DNA from 2 places in the Streptomyces sp. M-16 genome. Region 1 is predicted to be linked to the other one. Evidence: riboswitches for the same ligand, from Rfam matches in the RefSeq annotation. Region 1 holds a riboswitch; the other holds the start of a gene.
What was found. A riboswitch is a leader RNA that binds a small molecule or an ion and turns the genes downstream of it on or off. The one in region 1 is predicted to bind cobalamin.
Positions count from the first base shown of each region.

Region 2: linked by a shared signal. The riboswitch ahead of AB4039_RS28120 (ribonucleoside-diphosphate reductase subunit alpha) and the one ahead of AB4039_RS07500 (energy-coupling factor ABC transporter permease) in region 1 are both predicted to bind cobalamin.

Region 1 is NZ_JBFRER010000010.1:37,452-48,866, reverse strand. Features, by position in the region: gene AB4039_RS07525 (APC family permease) at 1-476, shown strand, start outside; gene AB4039_RS07520 (L-serine ammonia-lyase) at 625-2,007, shown strand; gene AB4039_RS07515 (SsgA family sporulation/cell division regulator) at 2,436-2,843, shown strand; gene AB4039_RS07510 (AMIN-like domain-containing (lipo)protein) at 2,919-3,452, shown strand; gene AB4039_RS07505 (flavodoxin family protein) at 3,484-4,206, opposite strand; cobalamin riboswitch at 4,321-4,538, shown strand; gene AB4039_RS07500 (energy-coupling factor ABC transporter permease) at 4,568-5,269, shown strand; gene AB4039_RS07495 (energy-coupling factor ABC transporter substrate-binding protein) at 5,266-5,649, shown strand; gene cbiQ (cobalt ECF transporter T component CbiQ) at 5,653-6,402, shown strand; gene AB4039_RS07485 (ATP-binding cassette domain-containing protein) at 6,399-7,223, shown strand; gene AB4039_RS07480 (PadR family transcriptional regulator) at 7,254-7,805, shown strand; gene AB4039_RS07475 (EF-hand domain-containing protein) at 7,874-8,086, opposite strand; gene AB4039_RS07470 (tRNA-dependent cyclodipeptide synthase) at 8,341-9,153, shown strand; gene AB4039_RS07465 (cytochrome P450) at 9,134-10,372, shown strand; gene AB4039_RS07460 (YncE family protein) at 10,435-11,415, opposite strand, start outside.
Region 2 is NZ_JBFRER010000075.1:2,178-13,592, reverse strand. Features, by position in the region: gene AB4039_RS28150 (extracellular solute-binding protein) at 1-612, opposite strand, end outside; gene AB4039_RS28145 (GntR family transcriptional regulator) at 906-1,670, shown strand; gene AB4039_RS28140 (carbon starvation CstA family protein) at 1,800-4,052, shown strand; gene AB4039_RS28135 (YbdD/YjiX family protein) at 4,049-4,246, shown strand; gene AB4039_RS28130 (Uma2 family endonuclease) at 4,302-4,886, opposite strand; gene AB4039_RS28125 (GNAT family N-acetyltransferase) at 4,965-5,462, shown strand; cobalamin riboswitch at 5,528-5,652, shown strand; gene AB4039_RS28120 (ribonucleoside-diphosphate reductase subunit alpha) at 5,794-8,181, shown strand; gene AB4039_RS28115 (ribonucleotide-diphosphate reductase subunit beta) at 8,181-9,200, shown strand; gene AB4039_RS28110 (helix-turn-helix domain-containing protein) at 9,221-9,937, shown strand; gene AB4039_RS28105 (DUF3703 domain-containing protein) at 9,985-10,452, shown strand; gene def (peptide deformylase) at 10,461-11,096, opposite strand; gene AB4039_RS28095 (tetratricopeptide repeat protein) at 11,154-11,415, opposite strand, start outside.

The sequences.
Region 1 (11,415 bases):
GCCGCACCAGGCCCGGCCTGCCCCGCCCCTTCCGGCTCCCCGCCGCGAAGGTCCTGTGCCCGCTGACCTTCGTCTTCGCCGCCTGCGCCCTCTACTGGTCGCAGTGGCCCAACACCGGCATCGTCACCGCCCTGACCCTGCTGGCCGCCCCGATCGCCGCCCTGGTCTTGTCCCGCAAGGGCGAACGGGACCTCCTGCGCCAGTTCGCCCCGGCCTGGTGGATCGTCTTCTTCCTGGGCGCCCTGTCCCTCCTGTCCCACCTCGGCTCCACCGACTTCGGCGGCCGCGGCGTCCTGCCCGGCGGCGTCGACATCGCCCTGGTGGCCGCCATGGCGCTCGTCACGTACTTCTGGGCCGTCCGGGCGGGCGTCCGGGCCCACCGGGCGGGCCTGATCGGCCCGGACCCGCTGCAGGACCGCGCCGAAGGCCCCGCCGGGGGCTCCACGACACCGGAGCGCGAGCTGTCTCACGTCTGACGGACCCGTCCGGGAGCCGAACCGTTCATCTCCACGCGATACGCTCGACTGCCGGACAAAATCCGCGGATCCACCCCTCTGATCCACCCCCCAGATCCACCTTTCCTGCCCCCCCTCCCCACCCACGAGCAGACAAGGGAGTCCGCCAGTGGCCATCTCCGTCTTCGACCTCTTCTCCATCGGTATCGGCCCGTCCTCGTCCCACACGGTCGGCCCGATGCGCGCGGCGCGCATGTTCGCGACGCGGCTGAAGAAGGACGGCGTCCTCGCCCAGACCGCGTCCGTGCGCGCGGAGCTCTTCGGCTCCCTCGGCGCGACCGGCCACGGCCACGGCACGCCCAAGGCGGTCCTGCTCGGCCTGGAAGGGCACTCCCCCCGCACGGTGGACGTCGAGAGCGCCGACGCCGAGGTGGAGCGCATCCGCCAGAGCGGCCGGCTGCGGCTGCTGGGCGCGGAGATAGGCGACGGACACGAGATCGCCTTCGACGAGCCGAACCAGCTGATCCTGCACCGCCGCCGCTCGCTGCCGTACCACGCGAACGGCATGACCCTCTTCGCCTACGACGAGTCCGGCGCGCCCCTGCTGGAGAAGACGTACTACTCGGTCGGCGGCGGCTTCGTCGTGGACGAGGACGCGGTCGGCGAGGACCGGATCAAGCTCGACGACACCGTGCTGAAGTACCCCTTCCGCTCGGGTGACGAGATGCTGCGGCTCGCCAACGAGACGGGCCTGTCGATCTCCTCCCTGATGCTGGAGAACGAGAAGGCCTGGCGCACCGAGGAGGAGATCCGCGAGGGCCTCCTGGAGATCTGGCGCGTCATGCAGGCCTGCGTCTCGCGCGGCATGTCCCGCGAGGGCATCCTGCCCGGCGGGCTGCGCGTCAAGCGCCGCGCCGCCTCCACGGCGCGCCAGCTGCGGACCGAGGGCGACCCGATGATGCACCGCAGCGAGTGGACGACGATCTACGCGATGGCGGTCAACGAGGAGAACGCGGCGGGCGGCCGGGTCGTCACCGCACCCACGAACGGCGCCGCGGGCGTCCTGCCGGCGGTCCTGCACTACTACATGAACTTCGTGCCCGGCGCCGACGAGGACGGCGTGGTCCGCTTCCTCCTCGCCGCGGGCGCGATCGGCATGCTCTTCAAGGAGAACGCCTCCATCTCCGGCGCCGAGGTCGGCTGCCAGGGCGAGGTCGGCTCGGCCTGCTCGATGGCGGCCGGCGCCCTCGCCGAGGTCCTGGGCGGCACCCCGGAGCAGGTCGAGAACGCGGCCGAGATCGGCATGGAGCACAACCTGGGCCTGACCTGCGACCCGGTCGGCGGCCTCGTCCAGATCCCCTGCATCGAGCGCAACGGCATGGCCGCCGTGAAGGCGGTCACCGCCGCCAAGATGGCGATGCGCGGCGACGGCAGCCACAAGGTCTCCCTCGACAAGGTCATCAAGACCATGAAGGAGACCGGCGCCGACATGAAGGTCAAGTACAAGGAGACCGCGCGCGGCGGCCTCGCGGTCAACGTCATCGAATGCTGACCGGAGCGGCTTCCTGACGGACGGGAACGGCACGGAGGGGCCCGGCGCGAAGGCGCCGGGCCCCTCCGTGCACGCGCACCCGCGGGATCCCCGCGGCTCGTCCCACGACGTCGCGTCGCCGCAGGCCCGTCGAGCCCGCTCTCCCCCGGAGGGCGGGCTCGCGCGCGTCCCGGCTACGATCGGCCCCGCCGGCGCGAAGAGGAAGTCATGAACACGGCAGGAATGGTCCCAACCGCACTGGATACAGGGGACTTTGAGCGGTGCGACCCTTCGCTCCGGCCTCGGCGGCGGCCTCGGGGGGTCCCGGAAACGGGCCCTGCGGCCCGTCCGGCTCGGGACCTTCGGCCCCGGGGAGCACCGCGAGCGTCGGCTAGCGTGCCCGGAGGGGGTCCGCGAACGCCACCCGTGCGAAGAGAGGCAGAGCCTGCATGGCCACCACCGAACACCGCGTCCTGCCGCTCCGGCTGGAAGCCGCGCCGCTGTCCGTCCCCCTGGTCGGCGCCTTCGTCTACCGCACGGACCGGCCGTACGAGCTGGCCGTCGACTTCCGCGGCGCCGGGACCCACCTCGCCCGCTGGGTGTTCTCGCGCGAGCTGCTGCTCGACGGGCAGACCTGCGCCACCGGCGAGGGCGACATACAGGTGTGGCCGCTGCGGCGGGGCACCGAGCCGCGCGTGTTCCTCGCCTTCAGCAACGGCGCGCAGAGCTGTGTGGTCTCCGCCCGCGCCAAGGACGTGCGCGAGCTGTGCCGACGGCTCACCGAGCTGGTCCCGCGGGGGCAGGAACGGCGCCACTACGACCTGGACGCGGAGCTGAGCGCCCTGCTCGCGCACTGAGGGAACCGCGGGGCACCGCAGGGGTGTCTTACCCGGTGACAGCCAGTCCCCGTCTCACGAGAATCGGGGGACGTCATGCGTCACCTGAACCGCCCGCTCCGCCGCCGGACCGTGGCCCTGGCCCTGGCCACGGGTGCCCTGCTCACCGCCGGGCTCGCGCTCGCCGCACCGGCCTCGGCCGCCGCGTCCGCCGCTCCGTCCGTACGCACCCTGACCCCGCTCGTCGTCAACGCCCGCTGGGGCGGTCACTGCACGTACGACCGGATCGTCATCGACCTCCAGGGCTCCGCGCCCCCGGTCACCGTCACACCCGTCTCCCAGCTGGTCTACGACGGGTCCGGCAAGCCCGTCCCGCTGGCCGGGAAGTACTTCCTGGAGATCCGCCTGCACCCCGCCGCCGGTCACGACGACGCGGGGCAGAACGTCTACCAGGGCCCCAAACTCCAGAAGATCTACCTCAGCAAGCTCAAGGGCCTGGCCCTGACCGGCGACTACGAGGGGTACGTGACCTTCGGCGCCGCCTTCGACACCCAGCCCGCCTTCACCACCTCGGTCCTCCACTCGCCCGAGCGGTACGTGGTGGACGTCGCGCACCCGAACACCTGCTGAAACCGGCGGCCCGGCCCGGGACACCGCGCCGCTAGCGGTGTTCCGGGTTCGGGAAGTCGAAGCGGCAGCCCGCGTCCCACAGGGAGCGCTGGTTGCCGTGCGCGGGGATGCCGCCCGCGCGCTTGAGGAGGGCGGCCAGGTGCATGAGGTTCCAGGACATGAAGGCCGTGTTGCGGTTGGTGAAGTCGTTGTCGGGTCCGCCGGATCCGGGGTCCAGGTAAGAGGGTCCGGGGCCGGCCTCGCCGATCCAGCCCGCGTCGGCCTGGGGCGGGATGGCGTAGCCCAGGTGCTGGAGGCTGTAGAGGATGTTCATGGCGCAGTGTTTGACGCCGTCCTCGTTGCCGGTGATCAGCGCTCCGCCGACCCGCCCGTAGTAGGCGTACTGGCCACGGTCGTTGAGCAGGGAGGAGCAGGCGTAGAGCCGCTCGATGACCTGCTTCATGACCGAGCTGTTGTCGCCGAGCCAGATGGGCCCGCACAGCACCAGGATGTCCGCGTCCATGATCTGGCTGTAGAGCACGGGCCACTGGTCGCTCTCCCAGCCGTGCTCGGTCATGTCCGGCCAGACTCCGGTCGCGATGTCGTGGTCGACGGCCCGCACCAGTGAGGTCCGGGCGCCGGCCGCCTCCATCACGGCACGGCTCTTCGCGATCAGCCCCTCGGTGTTGCTGGTCTCGGGCGAGCGCTTGAGGGTGCAGTTGACGTAGACGGCGGAGAGGTCCGAGTAGTCGAAGCCCTGGGTGTCGGAAGCCATGCGCCCCACCCTTGCGCCCGTCGGCGGGGGCCGCCAGCGGGCCGCGTCCGTCCGGGCCGCGCCGGGTGACGCCCACGCTGGATCCGGCCACCCGAACGGCCGAATTGGGGCGGGTTGTTACCGGTCCGTCCTGGCGACTAGGGTCAGCTGGCCTTGGTGTTCGGGAAACCGGTGGAAAACCGGTGCGGCCCTCGCCACTGTGATCGGGAAGTCCGGCTCCACTCCTGCGGGAAGCCACTGGGCCCGCGCGGGAGACCGCACGGCCCCGGGAAGGCGGAGTCAGGGCATCAGTACCCGTGAGCCAGGAGACCGGCCGGGGCGCGTCGTCCATCCACGAGGTGCTGGAGAGGTCTCTCTACTCATGCATATAGCCGAGGGGTTCCTGCCCCCCTTGCACGCGGTCGCCTGGGGCGCCGCGTCCGCCCCGTTCGTCGTCCACGGAGTCCGCGCCCTCACCCGCGAGGTGAAGGCCCATCCGGAGAGCACCCTGCTGCTCGGGGCCTCGGGGGCGTTCACCTTCGTCCTGTCCGCGCTCAAGATCCCCTCGGTGACGGGCAGCTGCTCCCACCCGACCGGTACCGGGCTCGGCGCCATCCTCTTCCGGCCGCCCGTGATGGCGGTGCTCGGCACGATCACCCTGCTGTTCCAGGCCCTGCTGCTGGCGCACGGCGGGCTCACCACCCTCGGCGCCAACGTCTTCTCGATGGCCATCGCCGGGCCCTGGGCCGGCTACGCCGTCTACCGGCTGCTGCGGAAGTCCGGCGCGCCGCTGATGGTGACCGTCTTCCTGGGCGCCTTCTTCGCCGACCTCGTCACCTACTGCGTGACCTCCGTCCAGCTGGCGCTGGCCTTCCCGGACCCGGGCAGCGGCTTCCCGGGCGCGCTGGAGAAGTTCGCGGGGATCTTCGCCCTGACGCAGATCCCGCTCGCGGTGAGCGAGGGGCTGCTGACGGTGCTCGTGATGCGCCTGCTGATGCAGTCCAGCAGGTCGGACCTGGTCCGGCTCGGGGTCGCGAAGCTGACCGGCACGGCCGGCGCGCAGCAGGAGGCGACGGCCCGATGACCCGCAACGCGAAGATCAACACCCTGCTGCTGTTCCTGGTGGCCGCGCTGGCCGTGCTCCCGCTCGCCCTGGGGCTCGGCGACGGCGAGGAGGAACCGTTCACGGGCGCCGACGCACAGGCGGAGTCGGCCATCACCGAGCTGAAGCCCGACTACGAGCCCTGGTTCTCGCCGCTGTACGAACCCCCGTCCGGGGAGATCGAGTCGGCGCTGTTCGCCCTCCAGGCGGCGCTCGGCGCGGGCGTGCTGGCGTACTACTTCGGCGTGCGCAAGGGTCGCCGGCAGGGCCTCGCCCAGGCGGCCGCGGCCTCCGCGGACCCGGCCGGGTCCGCCGCCGGGCCCGCCACCGGGTCCGCCGCCACGACCGCCGCGGAGTCGTAGGCGGTGCTGCCGATCGACGTGGCGGCGCACTCCAGCCGCTGGCGCCGCCGCCACCCCCTGGAGAAGGCCCTGCTGGGACTCGGCCTGACCGTCACCGCCGTGTGCCTGCCACCCTGGCCCGGCGGGCCGCTGGTCACCGCGGCGACCCTGGCCGTGCTGCTCGGCCCGGCCGGCGTGGCGGGGCGCCGGCTGTGGCGGGCCTTCCGGGTGCCGCTCGGCTTCTGCGTGACCGGGGCGTTGCCGCTGCTGGTGTCGCTGGGCGGGCCCGCCGGTCTCGTCTCCCTGGCGCCGGACGGGCCCCGGCACGCCGGGGAGCTGCTGCTGCGCACCTCGGCGGCCTCGCTCGGCGTGCTCCTGTTCGCCTTCACCACCCCGGTCTCGGACGTGCTGCCGCGCCTGGTGCGGGCGGGGGTGCCCGCCCCCGTGGTGGACGTGGCCCTCGTGATGTACCGGATCGGCTTCCTGCTGCTGGATTCGATGGCACAGGTCCGCCGGGCGCAGGCGGCCCGGCTCGGGCAGACGGGCCGGGCGGCGGTGTGGCGTTCCCTGGCCGGGCTCGCGGCCACCTCCTTCGTCCGGGCCTTCGACCGCGCGGGCCGGCTCCAGGAGGGGCTGGCCGGACGCGGCTACGACGGCGCGCTGCGGGTGCTCGTCCCGCGGGCGGCGCTGTCCTGGCGGTTCCTCGCGGCCACCGCCGCCCTGCTGGCCGGCCTGGTCGCGGGGACCCTCGTACTGAAGGAGCTGTACCTGTGACCGTGGTGGTGGAGCTGGCCGGGGCGGGCCATGCCTACGAGGACGGCCCGGCCGTGCTGTCCGGCGTGGACTTCGGGATCGAGCAGGGCCGCGCGCTGGTCCTGCTCGGCCGCAACGGCAGCGGAAAGACCACGCTGATGCGGCTGCTGAGCGGGGGCCTGCGGCCCGGTACCGGCGAGCTGCGCCTGGACGGCGCGCGGGTGGCGTACGACCGGGCGGGGCTGACCCGCCTGCGGACCTCGGTGCAGCTGGTGGTCCAGGACCCGGACGACCAGCTGTTCGCGGCCTCCGTGGAACAGGACGTGTCCTTCGGTCCGATGAACCTGGGGCTGGCGGAGCCGGAGGTCCGCGCGCGGGTCGACGCCGCCCTGGCCGCCCTGGACATCACCGCGCTGCGGGACCGCCCCACCCACCTGCTCTCGTACGGGCAGCGCAAGCGCGCGGCGATCGCGGGGGCGGTGGCCATGGCGCCGCGGGTGCTGATCCTGGACGAGCCGACGGCCGGGCTGGACCCGGACGGTCAGGAGCGGCTCCTGGACGTGCTGGCGGGGCTGCGGTCGGACGGCACCACGGTGGTCATGGCCACGCACGACGTGGACCTGGCGGTCCGCTGGGCGGACGACGCGGCGGTGCTGACCCCGTCGGGCATCCGGACCGGCCCGGCGACCGAGCTGCTGTCCGATCCGGAGCTGCTGGCCTCGGCGGGACTGCGCCAGGCCTGGTCCCCCGCGGTGACGGCCTTCCTGCGCGCCCGCGGCCTCCTGTCCGGGGACGCTCCGGGCCCCCGCACCCCGGAGGCCCTGGCCGGCTTCCGTCCCTGACGGGCGCGCCCCCGACCGTAAACTCCCCCCATGTCGCTGCCGCACGCCATCCTCACCGCCCTGCTGGAGAAGCCCTCGTCGGGGCTGGAGCTGACCCGGCGGTTCGACAAGTCGATCGGGTACTTCTGGTCGGCGACCCACCAGCAGATCTACCGGGAGCTCGGGCGGCTGGAGGAGGCCGGCCTGATCCGGGAGCTGCCCAGCGAGGTCCCGGTGCGGGGGCAGAAGAAGGAGTACGAGGTGCTGCCCGACGGCAGCGCGGAGCTGGCCCGCTGGGTGGACGAGAGCCAGGACCCCAAGCCGATGCGTGACGCGCTGCTGTTGCGGCTGCGCGCGGCGGGAGTGGTGGGGCTGCAGGGGCTCGGTCCGGAGCTGCGACGCCATCTGGAGCTGCACCGGGAGCAGCTGGCGAAGTACGAGGCGATCGAGGCCAAGGACTTCCCGCCGGACCGGGACGCCGTGGAGGACCGGTTGCGCCGGCTCGTGCTGCACGGCGGCATCGCCCTGGAGGGGTTCTGGCTGAGCTGGCTGCGGGAGGCCCTCGCGGAGGTCGAGGCCATCGAGGGCGCGTCCGGGGCCTGACGGGCGCGGACGGCGCGGGGCCGGACCGCGCCCCCGCCCCGGCAGGGGGACGGGGGCGGCGCGGGGGCCTACTTGTTCAGGGCGGCCCAGAACTCGTCGAAGCTCATCAGGCCGTCGCCGTTGGTGTCCTTGGCGGCGATCACGGCGTCCGCGACGGCGGCGGTGACGAACGCGTCGCCCATCGCCTTCATGGCCGCGCTGTACTCGTCGGCCGTGACGAAGCCGTCACCGTTCACGTCGAACTTGTTGAACGTCGCCCGTGCGCTCTCGATGTCCGCCACTGGGTCCACCCCTTCTTGGTGCTTGTTGACCGGCTCAGGGTAGCGGCACCCCGGACGGAGCGCCGCCGCGGGTCCCGTTCAACCGGCAGAAAGAAATTCAATTACTCTTCCGCAATGCGGAAGCGATAATTCCAGCCAACAATTCCGCCGTGCACTTGTCACGCTCCGGGATCACGGCATAACGTACCGACATTGCCGCCACACCAGGAGCGCAGGGCTCCCAGGGACAAGCGGCAACAAGGGCGACCAAACAGGTGACGATCACAGTTGACGCATCATTCGAAGTTCTGCCCTTCACCCGCACCTGCCGCCACATCTGGGAAGACGGCGACCATGTGCTGATCGGAGTGAGTCCCGGCAACAGCTACTTCAGCTCCGAACGCATATCGAGCCTCGCCAGATGGGCCACGACCCGCTTCGCGCAGGTCGACTTCGTCTACGCAGACCTCCACGTAGACCGGATGTTCGCCGCTTTCGGCTACACCCGCGAGCATGCGGAGAAGCGTTCGGCGAAGGAGATCAAGGCGGTCCGGAGAAGGATTCTCAAAGGCGTCGAGGAATCAGGACCTCAACATGCCGAGATCCGGGTGAGGGCACTTTCGGAGTTCCAGCCGAACCCCGTTTACCAACTACTGCACCGGCGCGTTCTGCATTTCTTGGAGACCGACGACGTATTCCGCAAGGGCTGCGAGGAGATGGCCCTTCACTTTGTCGGATCAAAGTTGCCGGAAGGTGAATCCATCACCGACGCACAGTTGCAGGTCTGTTTCGATTACATGGCAGCGGAGCTGCCCTTCTTCGTGGACACCCCGAGCATTCTCGACGTGCCGTCCTCGGTGGCGGCCTACCACGTCAAGATGCCGATGACCGATGTCCTCTTCGCGCGGGGCGGGGGCCTGCGCGCGACCCGCAACCAGGCGTACGCCGTCGTGCGCCCCGAGGCCGCCGGGACCGCGCCCCCCGTACCGCCGCACGACACCACCGCACACGACACCACCGCGCGGGACACCCCCGCGCACAGCACCGCACCGACCGAGAGGACCGTCGATGAGCGTCGAGCAGCCTGAGGGCACGGAGGAGCGGGAGCCCCTCCTGGACTTCCCCCTCTCCCGGCGCGGTGACGTGCTCCCCGAGGAGTGCTCCTGGCTGCGCGAGAAGGCCCCGGTCGCCCGGGTCCGGACCCTCACCGGGGACCCGGCCTGGCTCGTGAGCAGCTACGCGCTGGCCAAGCAGGTGCTGGAGGACGAGCGCTTCAGCCTCAAGGACACCGCCAACGCCGGGGCGCCCCGCCAGTACGCGCTGACGATCCCGCCCGAGGTCGTCAACAACATGGGCAACATCAACAGCGCCGGGCTGCGCAACGCGGTCATGAAGGCGCTCAACCCGCGCCAGAAGGGCCTCCAGGACTTCCTGCGCGCCACGGCCGGGGAGCTGATCGACGCCCTGGTCTCCGAGGGCGGGCCGGCCGACCTCCGGGCGGGGTTCGCCGACCCCTTCTCGGCGGCCCTGCACTGCCAGGTGCTGGGCGTGCCCTTCGAGGACCGGCGGCGGCTGATGTCGGGGCTCGACGTCGCGTTCATGACCGCTCGCGAGCCCTTCGCCGACTCCGCGCTCAACTGGTACAAGGACGTCGGCTACTTCGCCGACGCGTTCAAGACGCAGCTGGCGCGGCCCGCCGAGGAGCGTACGGGGCTCCTCGGAAGGTTCGCCGGACTGCGCGAGGCCGACCCGGAGTCGGCCCACCTGACGGACGAGATGTTCGCGACCGTCGCCGTCTCGCTCTTCGGCGCGGGCGCGGTCTCCACGTCCGCGTTCCTGGTCCTGGCGGTCCTCGCGCTGCTCCAGCGGCCGGAGCTCATCGGGTACCTGCGCGAGCACCCGGAGCGCATGGGCAGGGCCGTGGACGAACTGCTGCGCTGGAACCTGTCCGTGGGCGACGGCCTGCCGCGCCTCGCGATGGCGGACGTCCAGGTCGGGGACGTGCTGGTGAAGGAGGGCGAGCTGGTGCTCGTCCTGCTGGAGGGGGCCAACTTCGACCCGGAGGCCTTCGAGCGCCCGGACGAGCTGGACCTGGAGCGGGAGAGCGCCAACGCCCACCTCGCCTTCGGTGCCGGCCGGCACTTCTGCCCGGCGTCCGCGCTGGGCCGGACGCACGCGGAGATCGCCCTGGAGGTGCTGGTCGAGCGGCTGCCCGAACTGCGCCTGGCCGTACCCGCGGAGAACCTCGTCTGGCGGACCGGGTTCATCAAGCGGCTGCCCGAGCGGCTGCCCGTCGCCTGGCAGTGACCTCATGGAGCCGGCGCCCCGGGAGCTGTGCGAGCTCCCGGGGCACCTCCGTGCGTGCGGGTCTACCGGAAGATGCCGGTGTGGCCGAGGGAGTAGCGGCCGGGCTGCGGGTAGACGGCGAGGCCGTGCGGGCCGCCGCCGACCGGGATCCTGGCGAGCTCCTTGCCGGTGGCGGTGTCGATCGCGTAGACCTCGGAGTTGTAGCGGCCCGACAGCCAGAGCACCTTGCCGTCCGCGGAGACCCCGCCCATGTCGGGGCTGCCGCCGTCGGGCAGCTCCCACTTCTTGGTGAGCTTGTTCTGCTTGAAGTCGAAGACGGAGATGGTGCCCTCGCCCCGGTTGGAGACGTACATCTCCTTGGAGTCGCGGCTGACGTACAGCCCGTGGCAGCCCTTGCCGGTGGGCAGCAGCTTGGGCACGTCGAACTTGTCGCCGCTGAGCACCCACATGCCGTGCGCCATCATGTCCGCGACGTAGAAGGTCTTTCCGTCGGGGGAGATCTTCACGTCCTGCGGCATCGCTCCCTCGAAGGGGAGTTTCTGCTGGCCGACGACCTCCATCTTCTCGGTGTCGACCTTGAGGAGTTCTCCGGAGAACTCGCAGCTCACGATGAAGTAGCGGCCGTCCGAGGAGAAGTCGGCGTGATTGACGCCGTAACAGGTCACCGGGACGGTTTTCACGCGGTCCATGGTGTGCGGATCGCGGAAGACCAGTTCGCGGTCCATCGACGCCATCACGACGGCGTACTTTCCGTTCGGGGTGAAGTACAGGTTGTACGGGTCGTGCACCTCCACGGGTTCACCGGCCTCGCCGGTGGCCGGGTTGATCGGGGTGAGCGTGTGGCCGCGGTTGTTGTTGACCCACAGGGTCTTCATGTCCCAGGACGGCACCACGTGCTGCGGCTGGACGCCGACCGGAATGGTGTCGATGACCTTGTAGGTGGCCGGGTCGATGACGGACACCGTGTTGGAGTTGGTGTTGGGGACGTAGACGCGGGACGGGAAGTCCTTGACCACCGGGGACAGCTGGTTCGGCCGGTCCGC
Region 2 (11,415 bases), on a different contig from region 1:
GCCGGCGAGGATGTACCAGCTCTGGCCGGGCAGGTAGATCGGCTGCGCGGCCGGGTCGGAGGCCTTCAGCTTCTCCAGACCGGCGACCCACTCGTCACGGGTCTTGGGGGCGGTGATGCCGGCCTTCTCGTAGGCCTTCTTGTCGTAGATGACGACGCGGTTGGCGGCGTACCAGGGAGCGGCGTAGAGCTTGCCGTCGACCTCGGCGGAGGACAGCATGCCCTTCGACCAGGCGTCGGCGCCGAGCTTGGACTTGTCGCCGGACAGGTCGGCGAGGCCGCCGGTGACCGCGTAGCCGACGGTCTGGGTGTTGCCGAGCTCAAGGACGTCCGGCGGGGTGTTCTCGGAGAGGGCGGTGGTGACCTTCTCCTGGATGCCGGTCCACTTCTGCTCTTCGACCTTCACCGTCACACCGGGGTGCTTGGCCGAGAACTGCTTGTTGACCTCTTCGAGCCAGGCCTTCGGTGCGGAGCCGTCCATCACCCAGACGGTGATCTCCTTGGCGCCACCCGACGAGTCGGCCTTCGGCTTGTCGTCGCCGCTGTTGCCGCACGCCGCGACACCGACCATCATGCCCACGACACCGACCGCCGCAATGAGCTTGCGCTTCACGCCACCCTCCTCAGGGATGCTGCCTGCAACTTCCCTCGCCCGCCGCGGTGACGTACGTACCAAGTACTGCCCGTGGGGCCGGGATCCGATCCATATTGGTTTAGACCAGCAACCGGAGCTTGGCCTAGACCTTTAGGGGTGTCAAGGGTCTAATGAGCGGGTGATCGGTCCGTTACCGGACCGACACCTGGGGGAGGGAGGAGGCCTGTCCTCGCTCCCGTGTCACCATGTGACCGCACATATCGGAGGAGCCGGTGACGGCAGTGAAACTGGAGTCGGGAAGGCGGGCGGCGATGGCCACCGAAGGGGCGACCACGGAGCCGGAAGGCGGGGCAGCCACTCGCACGGCGCGTGTGCCCAAGTACTACCGACTCAAGCGGCACTTGCTCGACATGACCGAGACCCTGCCGCCCGGCACCCCCGTGCCGCCGGAGCGCACGCTCGCGGCCGAGTTCGACACCTCCCGGACCACCGTCCGCCAGGCCCTGCAGGAGCTCGTGGTCGAGGGGCGGCTGGAGCGCATCCAGGGCAAGGGCACCTTCGTGGCGAAGCCCAAGGTCTCGCAGCCGCTCCAACTCTCCTCGTACACGGAGGACATGCGGGCACAGGGGCTGGAGCCGACCTCCCAGCTCCTGGACATCGGCTACGTGACCGCGGACGACACCCTCGCCGGACTCCTCAAGATCGCCACCGGCGGCCGGGTCCTGCGCATCGAGCGGCTGCGCCTGGCGAGCGGCGAGCCGATGGCCATCGAGACCACGCACCTTTCGGCCAAGCGTTTTCCCGCGCTGCGCCGTTCGCTGGCCAAGTACACCTCCCTCTACACCGCGCTCGCCGAGGTGTACGACGTACGGCTCGCGGAGGCCGAGGAGACCATCGAGACCTCGCTGGCCACCCCGCGCGAGGCCGGACTGCTCGGCACCGACGTCGGCCTGCCGATGCTGATGCTCTCCCGCCATTCGCTGGACGCCGACGGCGAACCGGTCGAATGGGTGCGATCGGTGTACCGCGGCGACCGTTACAAGTTCGTGGCCCGCCTTCAGCGACCCGCCGTGTAAAAGGAGGTTGACTCCTGTTCGGCCTCCGGTGGAACCTCGTACCGCTATACGGACGGGGACTTACGTCCACCGGTCGGGTCCCCGTAGATTCCCTGCGCTCGGCAGATGATCAACGAGGGGACGAGGATCATGGCGGAACCGGAAGCAACACAGACGGATCGGGCTCCGAATCCGAGGGGCGCGGCGAGCCCCGGCGACGGGCCGGGCTCGCCTTCTCCGACGGGAAGGCTCTCCCCCCGGTCCGTGGCGACATGGCTGGGCGTGGCCCTCGTGGGGGCCGTCGGCTGGGGGGTGCTGGCGCTCTCCCGGGGTGAGGAGATCTCTGCCGCCTGGCTGCTCGCCGCCGCACTGGGCTCGTACGCCATCGCCTACCGCTTCTACGCGCGGTTCCTCGCGAACCGCGTGCTGAAGGTGGACAAGACCCGGGCCACTCCGGCCGAACGCCTCGACAACGGTGTCGACTTCCACCCGACCGACCGGCGCGTGCTCTTCGGCCACCACTTCGCCGCCGTCGCCGGCGCGGGCCCGCTGGTCGGCCCGGTCCTCGCCGCGCAGATGGGCTACCTGCCCGGCACGATCTGGATCGTCGCGGGCGTCATCTTCGCCGGCGGCGTGCAGGACATGGTGACGCTGTTCTTCTCCACGCGGCGCGACGGCCGCTCGCTCGGCCAGATGGCCCGGGACGAGATCGGCCCGGTCGGCGGAGCCGCCGCCCTCCTCGCCGTGTTCGCCATCATGATCATCCTGCTGGCCGTGCTCGCGCTCGTCATCGTCAACGCCCTGGCGCATTCGCCGTGGGGCGTCTTCTCCATCGGAATGACCATCCCGATCGCCCTCTTCATGGGCGTCTACCTGCGCGTCCTGCGGCCGGGCCGGGTCACCGAGGTCTCCGTCATCGGCGTGGCGCTGCTGCTCCTCGCCATCGTGGCGGGCGGCTGGGTCGCCGAGTCCTCCTGGGCGGAGTTCTTCACCCTGGAGAAGGAGACCCTGGTCATCTGGATGATCGCCTACGGCTTCATCGCCTCGGTGCTGCCCGTGTGGCTGCTGCTCGCACCCCGCGACTACCTGTCCACCTTCATGAAGGTGGGCACGATCGCGCTGATGGCGGTCGGCGTGGTCGTCGCGGTGCCGACGCTGAAGATGCCCGCGGTCACCGACTTCGCCACGCGCGGCGACGGCCCGGTCTTCGCCGGCTCGATGTTCCCCTTCGTCTTCATCACCATCGCCTGCGGGGCGCTGTCCGGCTTCCACTCGCTGGTCGCCTCCGGCACCACCCCGAAGATGATCCAGAAGGAGACCCAGGTCCGGGTCATCGGTTACGGCGCGATGCTCACCGAGTCCTTCGTCGCGATCATGGCCGTGATCGCCGCGTGCATCATCGAGCCCGGCCTGTTCTTCGCGGTCAACTCCCCCGCCGGGGTCATCGGCACCACCGTCCAGACCGCCTCCGAGGCCGTCACCCACTTCGGCTTCGCCATCACCCCGGACGCTCTCGCGCAGGCCGCGAAGGACGTGGAGGAGGCGAGCCTGCTGTCCCGTACGGGTGGTGCGCCGACCTTCGCACTCGGGATGTCGGAGATCTTCTCCTCCGTCATCGGCGGATCCGGCATGAAGGCGTTCTGGTACCACTTCGCCATCATGTTCGAGGCCCTCTTCATCCTGACCACGGTCGACGCGGGAACCCGCGTCGGGCGGTTCATGCTCCAGGACACCCTCGGCAACGTGCACAAGTCCTTCAAGGACGTCAGCTGGAAGCCGGGCGTCTGGCTGGCCAGCGCGATCGTGGTCGGCGGCTGGGGCTACTTCCTGTGGGTCGGCGTGAAGGACCCGCTGGGCGGCATCAACCAGCTCTTCCCGCTGTTCGGGATCGCGAACCAGCTGCTGGCCGCGGTGGCCCTGGCCGTCTGCACCACGCTGCTGGTGAAGTCGGGGCGGCTCAAGTGGGCCTGGGTCACCGGTGTTCCGCTCGCCTGGGACGTGGCCGTCACCCTCACCGCGAGCTACCAGAAGATCTTCTCCGACGACGTGAAGGTCGGCTTCTTCGCCCAGCGCGACAAGTACCAGACCGGCATCGACGCGGGGAAGGTGCTGCCGCCCGCCAAGAGCATGGACGACATGCACACCGTGGTCACCAACGCCACGGTCGACGGCGTCCTGTCGGTGCTGTTCGCCGTCCTGATCCTGATCGTGCTGGCGGACGCGGCCCGGACCTGCCTCAAGGCCGTCGCCGACCCGGACTCCGTGCGGCTCTCCGAGGTGCCGTGGACCGAGTCGAAGATCGTCGCCCCGGCCGGCCTGCTGGCCTCCGCCGAGGAGAAGGCCGAGCTCGCGGCGGCCGGCCTCGACGGGGGCGGCGGCCGGGTCAAGGAGCCCGTGGCATGAGCGGGGTCCGCGCGGCGCTGGCCAAGGCGCGGTTCTACGTCCGGGAGTTCTCCGGCGAGGCCGCGTACGACCGCTACGTCGCCCACGCCCGCTCCCACGACCCGGACGCCGAGGTCATGACCCGGCGCGCCTTCGAGCGGGCCCGTACGGACGCCCGCGAGGCGGACCCCCGCGAGGGCTTCCGCTGCTGCTGAACCCGTGCCGCGCGCACGAAGGGCCCCGCCGGTCCGGCGGGGCCCTTCGGCGCACTCAGCGCACCCAGTCCTTGAGGGCTTCGGTCGGGAAGGTGAAGCCGACGGGATCGGGCAGTTCCACGTCCTTGCCGAAGGGGACGGTGCGCACCGTCTCGTACAGCTGGCCGTCGGGGTCGCTGTGGACCTGCACCCGGCGGTTGTCCCGGTCGACGAGGAGGTACACGGGGATGCCCGTCGCCGCGTACGCGCGCGGCTTGTCCCTGCGGTCGCCCTCGTCGGTGCCGGAGTCGTACGACGTGACCTCGACGACCATCAGGACGGGAGCCGGGTCGGCCCACTCCCCCTGCCCCTCGAATGCGCCGTCCGGGGCGAGGGACGCGTCCGGGCGGGCCCGGCCCGAACGGTACTGCTCGACCTTCAGGCCGCGTTCCACATGGAGCCAGACCTCCGGCCGGTGCTGCATGCAGATGCGGGACAGCCACACGACGATCCGGTCGTGGTCCCCGTCAGGCACCGCCTTGACCCCCAGCTTTCCGTCGATGAACTCCAGTCGCAGCAGCTCCACCTCTTTGGCGGCTATGCGCGCGAGGGTCTCGAACTCCTCGGTCAGCATCTGGGGACGGTCAGCCATGACGGTCATGCCTCGCTCGCCTTCCTCGACGGTGCTGGTTCCGACGATAGCGCCGGGCACCGTCACGCATGGCGCACACTCGACGGCATGGACATCGAGATCAGGACGGCGCGGGCCGCCGAGTACGACCGGCTGGGCGAGATCACCGGGCAGGCCTACACCGGGGACGGGCTGCTCGATGCGAACGGGGCCGACCACTACCTGAACGTCCTGCGGGACGTCGCCGGCCGGGCCGGGGACGGGGAGGTGATCGTCGCCGCGCGGGACCACGAGGTCCTCGGAGGAGTGACGTTCGCCGCACCGGGGAGCCCCCTCGCCGACGTAGCGGGCCCCGGCGAGGCCGAGTTCCGGATGCTGGCCGTGGCCGCCGAGGCGCGCGGGGCGGGGGTCGGGGAGGCCCTGGTGCGGGCCTGCGTCGACCGGGCGCGGGCCCTGGACGGGGTGTCGGCGCTGGTGCTGTCCACCCAGCCCGCCATGGTCGGCGCCCAGCGGATCTACGCCCGCCTGGGATTCGTACGCACTCCGGAGCGGGACTGGGCGCCGATCCCCGCGCTGACCCTGCTCACGTACCGGCTGGAGCTGTAACACCACGCTCAGCAAGGGGCCGACACAACATGTGGGGGGTCACGCATCGGGCCGCCCCCACATGTATGCTCATCCTCGCTGTCGCCGCAGGGGAATCCGGTGTGAATCCGGAACTGTCCCGCAACGGTATGACGTGCACCCATTGGTGCATTCCGCAAGTCCGAGGACCTGCCGGCAGCGCGCCCGGATCGACCGAACCGGGTAGAGACACGTCCGGGCCTCGCGGTTGGGCCGGTGGACGCCATGCGGCACGTCGCGCCTTTCCGTGCGCCCGCATGCGCCCGCCCGCGCCCCCGCCGATGACCGGGCCGAGCGAGGGAGAGCTCCCGCCGTGACCATCGCGCCTTCCGCACCGCGCGCCGAGTCCACTTCTGGCGACACCACCGAAGGCCCGGGGGCCGCGCTGCTGCGTACTCTCACCGAGCTGACCGTCGACCTCCCCGACACCGACCCGGGCCGGGTCGCCGCCGCCGCCCTGCGCGGCCGCAGCGCCGTCGCGGACGAGGCCGAGCTGCGGGGGCTGGCCACCGAGGCCGCCGCGGGCCTGATCTCCGAGGACCCGGCGTACTCCCGCCTCGCCGCCCGCCTGCTGACGCTGGCCGTGGCCGAGGAGGCCGCGGGCCAGGGTTCGGCGTCCTTCGCCGAGTCCGTCGCCGTCGGCCACCGCGAGGGCCTGATCGCGGACCGCACCGCCGAGTTCGTCGCCCTCCACGCGGCCCGCCTGAACTCCCTGGTCGAGCACGCGCTCGCCGAGGGCGCGGACGACCGCTTCGGCTTCTTCGGCCTGCGCACCCTGCACAGCCGCTACCTGCTGCGCCACCCGATCACCCGTCAGGTGATCGAGACCCCGCAGTACTTCATGCTGCGCGTGGCCTGCGGCCTCGCCGAGAACGACACCGTCCAGGCCGTCGAGGAAGTCGCCTCCCTCTACCGGCTGATGAGCCGCCTGGACTACCTGCCGTCCTCCCCCACGCTCTTCAACTCCGGCACCCGCCACCCGCAGATGTCCTCCTGCTACCTGCTGGACTCCCCGCTGGACGAGCTGGACTCGATCTACGACCGCTACCACCAGGTCGCCCGCCTCTCCAAGCACGCCGGCGGCATCGGCCTCTCGTACTCGCGCATCCGGGCCCGCGGCTCCCTGATCCGCGGCACCAACGGCCACTCCAACGGCATCGTGCCGTTCCTGAAGACCCTCGACGCCTCCGTCGCCGCCGTGAACCAGGGCGGCCGCCGCAAGGGCGCCGCCGCCGTCTACCTGGAGACCTGGCACGCGGACATCGAGGAGTTCCTGGAGCTCCGCGACAACACCGGTGAGGACCAGCGCCGCACCCACAACCTGAACCTGGCCCACTGGGTGCCGGACGAGTTCATGCGCCGCGTGAACGCCGACGCCGACTGGTCGCTGTTCTCCCCGGCCGACGTCCCCGAACTGGTGGACCTGTGGGGCGACGAGTTCGACGCCGCCTACCACAAGGCCGAGGCCTCGGGCCTGGCCCGCAAGACCATGCCCGCCCGCGACCTGTACGGCCGGATGATGCGCACCCTCGCGCAGACCGGCCAGGGCTGGATGACCTTCAAGGACGCCTCCAACCGCACGGCGAACCAGACCGCCGAGCCGGGCACCGTCGTCCACTCCTCCAACCTCTGCACCGAGATCATCGAGGTCACCAACGACGGCGAGACCGCCGTCTGCAACCTCGGCTCGGTCAACATGGGCGCCTTCGTCGTGGACGGCGAGATCGACTGGGAGCGCCTGGACGAGACCGTCCGCACGGCCGTGACCTTCCTCGACCGCGTGGTGGACATCAACTTCTACCCGACCGAGCAGGCGGGCCGCTCCAACTCCCGCTGGCGGCCGGTGGGTCTGGGCGCGATGGGCCTGCAGGACGTCTTCTTCAAGCTGAAGCTGCCGTTCGACTCGGCCGAGGCGAAGGCCCTGTCCACCAAGCTCTCCGAGCGCATCATGCTGGCCGCCTACGAGGCCTCCTGCGACCTCGCCGAGCGCAGCGGCCCCCTCCCGGCCTGGGAGCAGACCCGCACCGCCCGCGGCGTGCTGCACCCCGACCACTTCGACGTCGAGCTGAACTGGCCGGAGCGCTGGGACGCCCTGCGCGCCCGCATCGCGAAGAGCGGCATGCGCAACTCCCTGCTGCTGGCCATCGCCCCGACGGCGACCATCGCCTCCATTGCGGGCGTGTACGAGTGCATCGAGCCGCAGGTCTCCAACCTCTTCAAGCGCGAGACCCTGTCGGGCGAGTTCCTCCAGGTCAACGGCTACCTGGTGGAGGAGCTCAAGCAGCTCGGCGTGTGGGACGCGCAGACCCGCGAGGCGCTGCGCGAGTCCAGCGGCTCCGTGCAGGGCTTCGGCTGGATCCCGGCCGAGGTGCGCGAGCTGTACCGCACGGCGTGGGAGATCCCGCAGCGCGGCCTGATCGACATGGCGGCCGCCCGTACCCCGTTCCTGGACCAGGCGCAGTCGCTGAACCTGTTCCTGGAGACGCCCACCATCGGCAAGCTCAGCTCGATGTACGCGTACGCCTGGAAGCAGGGTCTGAAGACCACGTACTACCTGCGGTCCCGCCCGGCGACGAAGATCGCCCGCGCCGCCTCCGGCAGCGCCGTCCCCGCGACCGCCACCCCCCTCCCGCAGGCCGTCGACGCCGAGGCGCTGGCCTGCTCCCTGGAAAACCCCGAGTCCTGCGAGGCCTGCCAGTAATGAGCACCACCGACAAGAAGAAGAACCTGCTCGACCCGGGCTTCGAACTGACCCTGCGCCCCATGCGCTACCCGGACTTCTACGAGCGCTACCGGGACGCGATCAAGAACACGTGGACGGTCGAGGAAGTCGACCTGCACTCGGACGTCGCCGACCTCTCGAAGCTGACGCCGGCCGAGCAGCACATGATCGGCCGTCTGGTCGCGTTCTTCGCGACCGGTGACTCGATCGTCTCGAACAACCTGGTGCTGACGCTCTACAAGCACATCAACTCCCCGGAGGCGCGCCTGTACCTGTCGCGCCAGCTGTTCGAGGAGGCCGTGCACGTCCAGTTCTACCTGACGCTGCTGGACACCTACCTGCCCGACCCGGACGACCGCGCGGCCGCCTTCGACGCCGTCGAGGAGATCCCGTCGATCCGCGAGAAGGCGCAGTTCTGCTTCAAGTGGATCAACGAGGTCGAGAAGCTGGAGCGGCTGGAGACGCAGGCCGACCGCCGTCGCTTCCTGCTGAACCTCATCTGCTTCGCCGCGTGCATCGAGGGCCTGTTCTTCTACGGCGCCTTCGCGTACGTGTACTGGTTCCGCTCCCGCGGCCTGCTGCACGGTCTGGCCACCGGCACCAACTGGGTGTTCCGCGACGAGACCATGCACATGAACTTCGCCTTCGAGGTCGTGGACACGGTCCGCAAGGAGGAGCCGGAGCTCTTCGACGACGCGCTCCAGCAGCAGGTCACGGACATGCTCAAGGAGGCCGTGGAGGCCGAGCTCCAGTTCGGCCGCGACCTGTGCGGTGACGGCCTGCCGGGCATGAACACCGAGTCGATGCGCGAGTACCTGGAGTGCGTCGCGGACCAGCGCCTGGTCCGCCTGGGCTTCCCGGCGGTGTACGGCTCGCAGAACCCGTTCTCGTTCATGGAGCTCCAGGGCGTCCAGGAGCTGACGAACTTCTTCGAGCGCCGCCCGTCGGCCTACCAGGTCGCGGTCGAGGGCACGGTCGACCTGGACGAGGACTTCTAGCTCCGGCTACGGTCCCGCCCATGGGAAGTTCCACCTGGGCGGGGAGCGCCCGGCTCCGGCCCGGCGGGCTGGTCTACGGCGGCGCCGTCGGGCCGGCCACCGTGCACGCGCACCATTCCGTCCAGGTCATCGCGACGCTGGACGGGGACCGGGACGGGCTGCTGCTCGAAGGCCCGGCGGGCGAGACCATCGTCTGCCGGGCCTTCGTCGTGCCCGCCGGGGTGCGGCACGCGGTGCTGCGCGGGGCGGAGCGCGCCGTGCTGCTGCACTACGACCCCGCGTCGGCCGCGGGGCGGCGGCTGGCGGAGCGGGCCGGGGTCCGGGAGGGGTTGCTGCCGCCGGGGCTGCCCACCGATCCCTTCGAGGCGGCGTGCGCGCTGGACTCCGTACTCCTGGAGAGCCGGCTGCCCGCCGCGGCCCGGCATCCCGGGCTGGCCCGGGTACTGGCGTGGCTGCCGGGGCGGGGTCCGGTGCGGCTGGCGGAAGCGGCCGCGGTGGCCGGGCTCTCCGAGAGCCGGCTGTCGCACCTGTTCCAGGCGGAGCTGGGACTGCCGTTCCGGCCGTACGTGCGGTGGCTGCGGCTGATGGGGGCGGCCGAACTGGTCTCGCGGGGGCGGACGCTGACGGAGGCCGCGCACGGGGCGGGCTTCAGCGACAGCGCACACTTCAGCCGGGTGTGCCGCCGGATGTTCGGGATCGCGCCCTCGGAATTCACCCGCCGGATCCGCTGGCGGTAGCAGGTCCGTTCAAGCCGTCCGCGCGGACCGGGGGCAGGGTGGGGACCATGAGATCCAAGCCCATGTCACCCGCCGTACGCGATGCCTTCGAGGCCGAGCTGGCCCGCGCGCGCACCGCCTCCCCCGACACCGCCGCCATGTGGACCGCCCTGGAGCGGGCGCACATCATCTCGCAGGCCTGGCCCTGGCCGCACACCCGGGCGCACTGGCACATGTTCCGGCTCGCCGTGCGCTGCCGGGACAGGGGCGAGGCCGTGGGGCAGGTGGTGCGGCTGCTGGTCGCGGGGGTCGGGTCGACGACCGGGCGCGTGCCGCACGGCAACACGGGGCGCACGCGGGCGGGCCTGTTCACGCCGATGCCGGTCCCGGCCGACATCCGGGCCCTGCTGGACGGCGCTCCGCTGGACGCCCGGCAGCCGGGCCCGGTCGATCCGCCGGCTGCCGCCCCGCGCCACCCCGAACGCCTTGCGGCCGGCGATCAGGGGGCCGCGGGCGGCGTGAGACGGATCGGCTGACCGGCGGATCAGTCGTTGGCGACGACCGGGTAGCGCGGGGTGCCCTCTTCCATCTGCCGCAGGGCGTCCTTGCGCTCGCGCTTGGAGAGCCGGTCGATGTACAGGTACCCGTACAGGTGGTCCGTCTCGTGCTGGAGGCAGCGCGCGAAGTAGCCGGTGCCGCGGATCTTGATCGGGTTGCCCTGGGCGTCCTGGCCGGTCACCTCGGCGTAGTCCGGGCGGGCCAGGGGCGCGTACGCGGTCGGGACCGAGAGGCAGCCCTCGTTGGAGTCGTCCAGCACGCGGCCGGCGGCCGGCAGTTCCACCAGCTTCGGGTTGACCACGTAACCGGTGTGCCGCTTGCCGTCGTCGTCCGGGCAGTCGTAGACGAAGACCTTGGCGTCCACGCCGACCTGATTCGCGGCCAGGCCCACGCCCTCGGCGGTCTTCTGGCTGGCGAACATGTCGTCGATCAGCTGCGCCAGCTCCTCGCCGAACTCGGTGACGTCCTTGCACTCCCGGTGGAGCACCGGGTTGCCGACCACCGTGATGGGAAGGGAGGTGCCGCGCTCGCGGTGGGCGACCTCGCGCGCCTCACAGTCCTCGGTGTCCACGACGTAGCCCTCGTCGTCGACCGGAATCACCTGGTTCTCCTGCTGCGCCATGTCCGCCGTACGCCTTCCGTAAGTCACCGATGTGCCGGTACAGCCTACGGCCCGGGTTCAGCAGACTTCTTCGAGATCCCGCCATTCCCGGCTGTCGGGGCTGTCCGCGACCCATCCGTCGAGCAGTCCGCGCACCAGGCCGGCCGGCGCCGCGATGCCGCATTCGCGCTCGGGCACCCACAGGGAGCCGGAACCGGCCGTGCGGTGGCCGAGCGGGCCCGGATGGCCCGGTTCGCTGTGGTCGTGGGGGTCCAGGTGGTCCCCCTCGCCCTCGCCGCTGGGCATCGCGCTCTCCGAGCAGGTCCGGCACAGCAGCCGG